DNA from 2 places in the Rossellomorea sp. DA94 genome. Region 2 is predicted to be linked to the other one. Evidence: a T-box and tRNA genes for the amino acid it is inferred to sense, from the RefSeq annotation. Region 2 holds a T-box; the other holds one or more tRNA genes.
The links. The T-box of region 2 lies ahead of argS (arginine--tRNA ligase). A T-box ahead of a tRNA ligase gene usually reads a tRNA of that ligase, here a tRNA-Arg.

Region 1 (3,362 bases), 1.1 Mb from region 2:
AAATAAATTGGAGCGGGTGAAGGGAATCGAACCCTCATCATCAGCTTGGAAGGCTGAGGTTTTACCACTAAACTACACCCGCAATAAAAAATAAAATATGGGGCGACTGATGGGAATCGAACCCACGAATGCCTGAACCACAATCAGGTGCGTTAACCACTTCGCCACAATCGCCATAATGTGTCTAAATAAAAAATGGTGGCTCAGGACGGAATCGAACCGCCGACACATGGATTTTCAGTCCATTGCTCTACCAACTGAGCTACTGAGCCTTACTTAGTTTTGAAAAAAATAATACCATTATCTTTTAATGAAAATGGCGGTCCGGACGGGACTCGAACCCGCGACCTCCTGCGTGACAGGCAGGCATTCTAACCAACTGAACTACCGGACCAAAGCTTTTTGCGTTAGCAAAATAGGTTTCATTACCTTCGCGCTAGCGAAAATAACTATCCATACGTGACTCATCGCGAATTATCAAGTTCCTAATTCATAAACAAATCAAAATGGTATTGCGGGGACAGGATTTGAACCTGCGACCTTCGGGTTATGAGCCCGACGAGCTACCGAACTGCTCCACCCCGCGACGATAAAATATATTTAAGTGTCCACTATCCCATTGTGTATCGCGTAGAACCACCCCGACTTCAGTAAGCTTATTCAAGTTGCTGCTCAGTCGGTGCGCTGATGTAGACGCTCCGAAGATTATTCGGTCGTGCTCCACCCCGCGACGATAAAATATAAAAGATAATATGGAGGAGGAAGGGGGATTCGAACCCCCGCGGGCTGTTACACCCCTGTCGGTTTTCAAGACCGATCCCTTCAGCCGGACTTGGGTATTCCTCCGTAATAAAAATGGTACTTGGTGGACCTTGTAGGACTCGAACCTACGACCGGACGGTTATGAGCCGTCTGCTCTAACCAACTGAGCTAAAGGTCCCTAATGGTAGCGGCGGAGGGGATCGAACCCCCGACCTCACGGGTATGAACCGTACGCTCTAGCCAGCTGAGCTACACCGCCAAGAAACATATAACATAGTATTCAGTTTCACTTTCGCAAAACATATAGGATTTTTTGCTGTGCAAACATCAATGAAGATTATTTTGCTGGTGCAAAAAATCTTGGTGGAGCCTAGCGGGATCGAACCGCTGACCTCCTGCGTGCAAAGCAGGCGCTCTCCCAGCTGAGCTAAGGCCCCAAAGAAGGTGGTCGGGAAGACAGGATTCGAACCTGCGACCCCTTGGTCCCAAACCAAGTGCTCTACCAAGCTGAGCTACTTCCCGATATATGGCGCGCCCGAGAGGAGTCGAACCCCTAACCTTTTGATCCGTAGTCAAACGCTCTATCCAATTGAGCTACGGGCGCTAAATGAATTCTATAATAGTAACGTAAGGATAGATATTTTGCTTACGCAAATCAATGATGATTATTTTGCTTCGCAAAAAATCCTGGTGCCGAGGACCGGAATCGAACCGGTACGGTAGTCACCTACCGCAGGATTTTAAGTCCTGTGCGTCTGCCAGTTCCGCCACCCCGGCAAGTCTCTGGAGCGGAAGACGGGATTCGAACCCGCGACCCCCACCTTGGCAAGGTGGTGTTCTACCACTGAACTACTTCCGCAAAAGAAATGGTGCGGGTGAAGGGACTTGAACCCCCACGCCTTGCGGCGCCAGATCCTAAGTCTGGTGCGTCTGCCAATTCCGCCACACCCGCATTTATTTATGTTTTTCACATTGGAGAAAAACAATGGTAAGATATTTTGCCGAAGCAAAAATCAATGGTGAGCCATGAAGGATTCGAACCTTCGACCCTCTGATTAAAAGTCAGATGCTCTACCAACTGAGCTAATGGCTCGTCTCATAAAAAACCAAATGGTGCCGGCAAGAGGACTTGAACCCCCAACCTACTGATTACAAGTCAGTTGCTCTACCAGTTGAGCTACACCGGCGTGTAAGATCCTTTTATAAATACTGCTTAATGAAAGTAGTTCACCGGAGCAGTTTAAGGAAAGATATTTTGCTGGCGCAAAAATCTTTGGTGGAGGATGACGGGATCGAACCGCCGACCCTCTGCTTGTAAGGCAGATGCTCTCCCAGCTGAGCTAATCCTCCATGGTATATAGCCTGGCGACGTCCTACTCTCACAGGGGGAGATCCCCCAACTACCATCGGCGCTGAAGAGCTTAACTTCCGTGTTCGGCATGGGAACGGGTGTGACCTCTTCGCCATTGTCACCAGACTATGTCTTGTCTCTTTTTTAGGACAAGTATTATTATATCGTGTAGATATAATTTTTCAAGGCTTTTTTATATTTTCGTATAAAATTATTCCCTGAAAACTAGATAAAGAATTGATGTCAAGAAAGCCGAATATCGACCAATTGTTGTTCATTAAAATAATGACTCTTTGTGGTTAAGTCCTCGATCGATTAGTATCAGTCAACTCCACATGTCGCCATGCTTCCATCTCTGACCTATCTACCTAGTCATCTTCTAGGGATCTTACTCACTTACGTGATGGGAAATCTCATCTCGAGGGGGGCTTCATGCTTAGATGCTTTCAGCACTTATCCCTTCCGCACATAGCTACCCAGCGATGCCTTTGGCAAGACAACTGGTACACCAGCGGTGCGTCCATCCCGGTCCTCTCGTACTAAGGACAGCTCCTCTCAAATTTCCTGCGCCCACGACGGATAGGGACCGAACTGTCTCACGACGTTCTGAACCCAGCTCGCGTACCGCTTTAATGGGCGAACAGCCCAACCCTTGGGACCGACTACAGCCCCAGGATGCGATGAGCCGACATCGAGGTGCCAAACCTCCCCGTCGATGTGGACTCTTGGGGGAGATAAGCCTGTTATCCCCGGGGTAGCTTTTATCCGTTGAGCGATGGCCCTTCCATGCGGAACCACCGGATCACTAAGCCCGACTTTCGTCCCTGCTCGACTTGTAGGTCTCGCAGTCAAGCTCCCTTGTGCCTTTACACTCTGCGAATGATTTCCAACCATTCTGAGGGAACCTTTGGGCGCCTCCGTTACTCTTTAGGAGGCGACCGCCCCAGTCAAACTGCCCACCTGACACTGTCTCCCACCCCGATAAGGGGCGCGGGTTAGAATTTCAATACAGCCAGGGTAGTATCCCACCGATGCCTCCACCGAAGCTGGCGCTCCGGTTTCCAAGGCTCCTACCTATCCTGTACAAGCTGTACCAAAATTCAATATCAGGCTACAGTAAAGCTCCACGGGGTCTTTCCGTCCTGTCGCGGGTAACCTGCATCTTCACAGGTACTATAATTTCACCGAGTCTCTCGTTGAGACAGTGCCCAGATCGTTACGCCTTTCGTGCGGGTCGGAACTTACCCGA
Region 2 (3,362 bases):
ATAAATAGAATCTATTTCAATATCAAATACCTTTATAAACATGTAATAAATGGAATATTTCATCTCTGTTTTCCTCCTAATCCCTTCTGCCATCAACATTCCCAGTGAATACAAATATTCACCTGTTCCAAATACCTGTCATGTCCCGACAGAAGTTCTTGAATTTCTCGGGTCATGAGTAGAAATTTCCTTTCATTTCTATTAGACTAGGAATGTGAAATCTTTAGAAATTCAGGTGAATAGATTATGGAAACTCGCCAGCGATTTGCTGATAAGATCGATTGGGGTCTTCTCTTTTTATTGATGCTGTTCTTTATTGTAAGTGCAATGGGAATCAGCAGTGCCCAGACCTCAGGGCAATATGGGACAAACTTTGTGATTAGACAGGCTTTTTGGTACGTAGTGGGCGGTATCATCATCGGCGCTGCGTTATTTCTCGACTCGGATCAGTATAAACGGCTTGCCTGGTACATATACGGCGCAGGAATCTTCTTGCTCGTTTTATTATTGATTTCTCCGGAAAGCATTGCACCTCACCGGAATGGGGCCAAAAGCTGGTTCATGCTTGGACCGCTTGGATCGATACAGCCTTCAGAGTTCATGAAGACATTCTTAATCCTTGCTTTGGCACGTGTCATTACCAATCATCATGAACTTAATCCAAGAAAAACAGTGCAGACAGACTTTCAGTTATTGATTAAAATCGGCTTGACCACCCTTCTCCCCCTTGCTTTCATCATGCAGCAGCCGGATTTAGGGACATCACTGGTCATACTAGCCATCATGACGGGTATCATCCTCGTTTCAGGTATTACGTGGAAGCTGATTGTGCCTATCTATGCTTCGATCGGAGTATTAGGTGCAGGCATCCTTTCACTGGTCATATGGGCACCACAATTATTGGAGAAATATTTAAACGTGAAACCTTACCAATTCGGACGGATTTATGCCTGGCTCGATCCGTACAATTATGCGAAATTAGAAGGATTTCACTTGATCAACTCCCTTAACGCCATTGGTTCGGGACAGATTTTCGGGAAAGGCTACAGTGACCGGGAAGTGTATATCCCGGAAAATCATACAGACTTTATTTTCAGTGTCATCGGTGAAGAGTACGGATTTATCGGCGCAAGTGTCGTCATCAGCTTATATTTTCTGCTGATCTACCACCTAACCAAGACGGCCCTTGATACGAAAGAGCCTTTCAACGCTTATGTGTGTGCAGGGATCATCAGTATGATCACGTTCCATGTGTTCCAGAACATCGGAATGACAATCCAGTTACTCCCGATCACCGGTATCCCCCTTCCGTTCATCAGTTATGGAGGGAGCTCCCTCATGGGGAACATGCTGGCCCTCGGCCTTGTGTTCAGTATGAGGTTCCATCATAAGACGTATATGTTTTCTTCAGAAGATTCCTAATTACCGGTTGCATTCATCCCTGAAATGTGTAAAATAATAGTAATTAGATATGGAATATTCTGTGAAGAAGAGAGTAATCCCGACGTGGATCATAAGCGAGCCGGGGGCGGTGGGAGCCCGGTATGAAGCCCTGGATGAACCGCACTTCTGAGAAGTTCTTCTTGAAATCAGTAGGGAAGGACCGGGATCTCCCGTTATACAATGAGTGTCCTTAATCGGGAATAAGAGTGGTACCGCGAGCTAAACTCGTCTCTGTATAGAGACGGGTTTTTTTGTGTTTTATACTAATGGGAGGTGTAACAAGATGGACTTGAAATTAATATTTGCTCAAGAATTAAAGACTCAGCTCCTGCAGGACTGGAGCGAGAAAGAACTATACGATTTGATTGAAACTCCGAAGCACAGCCATTTAGGGGACTTAGCCTTTCCTTGCTTCCAGTTGGCCAAAACCATGAGAAAAGCTCCTGCACAGATCGCGAAGGAAATGGCCTCTGCGATTACCTCTCCCCTTTTCACCAAGGTAGAGGCGGTTGGACCTTATATCAATATTCACTTTAACGGGAGTAAAGCAGGAAAAGAAATCGTGTCGGGGATTTTGGCGAAAGGAAAGGACTATGGAACCCACACCTTTGGAAAGGACAGAACCGTCGTATTAGACATGTCCTCCCCCAACATCGCCAAGCCGTTTTCCATGGGGCACCTCCGTTCAACGGTCATCGGGAATGCCATTGCCACCATTGCCGAAAAATGCGGCTACCGCACCGAAAAAATCAATTACATCGGAGACTGGGGCACACAGTTCGGCAAACTGATCGTCGCTTTCAAAAAATGGGGAGACCCTGATAAGGTCAAAGAGAATCCCATTGCTGAGTTGTTCATTCTTTATAAAAAATTTCATGAAGAAGCAGAACTTGACGCTTCCCTTGAGGAAGAAGGAAGAAAAGCCTTTAAGCTCCTCGAAGACGGGGATGAAGAGATTACCGGGCTTTGGAGATGGTTTAAGGATGAATCACTCCAAGCCTTTAAGACGATTTACTCTTTACTTGGCGTCGAGTTCGATTCCTATAACGGTGAAGCATTCTTCAATGACAAGATGGAAGAAGTCGTGACCTTGCTTCAGGAACATCACCTTTTAGAGGAATCCCAAGGGGCTCAAGTCGTTCGGATGGATGATGGGAATCTGCCTCCCTGCCTGATCAAAAAGTCTGATGGAGCAACCCTTTATGCCACACGGGACCTGGCTGCTGCCCTTTATCGTCAGCGTCAATATGCCTTTGATGAAGCCCTGTACATTGTAGGCCAGGAGCAGACGATCCATTTCCAGCAAGTGATGAACGTGTTGAAAAAGCTCGGGTACACTTGGGCGGATGAAATGAAGCATATTCCATTCGGTTTGTATTTAAAAGATGGAAAGAAGATGTCTACAAGAAAAGGAAGGGTCATCCTCCTTGAAGAAGTGCTTCACGAAGCCATCAAAATGGCAGAGGACAACATTAAGCAGAAAAATCCTGACTTAAAGAATGCTTACAGAGTTGCAAGAGATGTCGGGGTCGGGGCAATCATTTTTCATGACCTGAAGAATGACCGTCTCAATGATATTGAATTCTCCCTGGAACATATGCTCACCTTCGAAGGTGAAACCGGTCCTTATATTCAATACACCTATGCGAGAGCCCAGTCCCTTCTCAGAAAAGCAGGACAGATCGATCCCCTGACATTTGAAGGTCTTGAAGATGCTGAAAGCTGGGACGTGATAAAGCAGCTGCGGTTATTTCCGGAAATGATCGAAAAATCATGGCAGCATTATGCTCCATCTATCATTGCCAAATATTTAATCGTCACATCACAAAGCTTTAACCGTTATTATGCTAAAACCAAAATCATTTCAGATGACAGCCAGCAAAATTCTCGTCTGGCCCTGGTTCATGCCGTGGGGATTG

Region 1: it encodes a tRNA-Arg, which carries the amino acid that the T-box ahead of argS (arginine--tRNA ligase) is inferred to sense. The anticodon was not compared.

What each region holds. Positions count from the first base shown of each region.
Region 1 is NZ_CP122397.1:3,751,072-3,754,433, forward strand. It holds tRNA gene P8596_RS19515 (tRNA-Gly) at 9-82, opposite strand; tRNA gene P8596_RS19520 (tRNA-His) at 99-174, opposite strand; tRNA gene P8596_RS19525 (tRNA-Phe) at 197-272, opposite strand; tRNA gene P8596_RS19530 (tRNA-Asp) at 318-394, opposite strand; tRNA gene P8596_RS19535 (tRNA-Met) at 513-586, opposite strand; tRNA gene P8596_RS19540 (tRNA-Ser) at 754-846, opposite strand; tRNA gene P8596_RS19545 (tRNA-Ile) at 864-940, opposite strand; tRNA gene P8596_RS19550 (tRNA-Met) at 945-1,021, opposite strand; tRNA gene P8596_RS19555 (tRNA-Ala) at 1,124-1,199, opposite strand; tRNA gene P8596_RS19560 (tRNA-Pro) at 1,208-1,284, opposite strand; tRNA gene P8596_RS19565 (tRNA-Arg) at 1,290-1,366, opposite strand; tRNA gene P8596_RS19570 (tRNA-Leu) at 1,451-1,539, opposite strand; tRNA gene P8596_RS19575 (tRNA-Gly) at 1,547-1,621, opposite strand; tRNA gene P8596_RS19580 (tRNA-Leu) at 1,630-1,714, opposite strand; tRNA gene P8596_RS19585 (tRNA-Lys) at 1,780-1,855, opposite strand; tRNA gene P8596_RS19590 (tRNA-Thr) at 1,874-1,949, opposite strand; tRNA gene P8596_RS19595 (tRNA-Val) at 2,037-2,112, opposite strand; rRNA gene rrf (5S ribosomal RNA) at 2,123-2,239, opposite strand; rRNA gene P8596_RS19605 (23S ribosomal RNA) at 2,409-3,362, opposite strand, start outside.
Region 2 is NZ_CP122397.1:238,940-242,301, reverse strand. It holds gene P8596_RS01345 (FtsW/RodA/SpoVE family cell cycle protein) at 247-1,422, shown strand; T-box leader at 1,475-1,679, shown strand; gene argS (arginine--tRNA ligase) at 1,727-3,362, shown strand, end outside.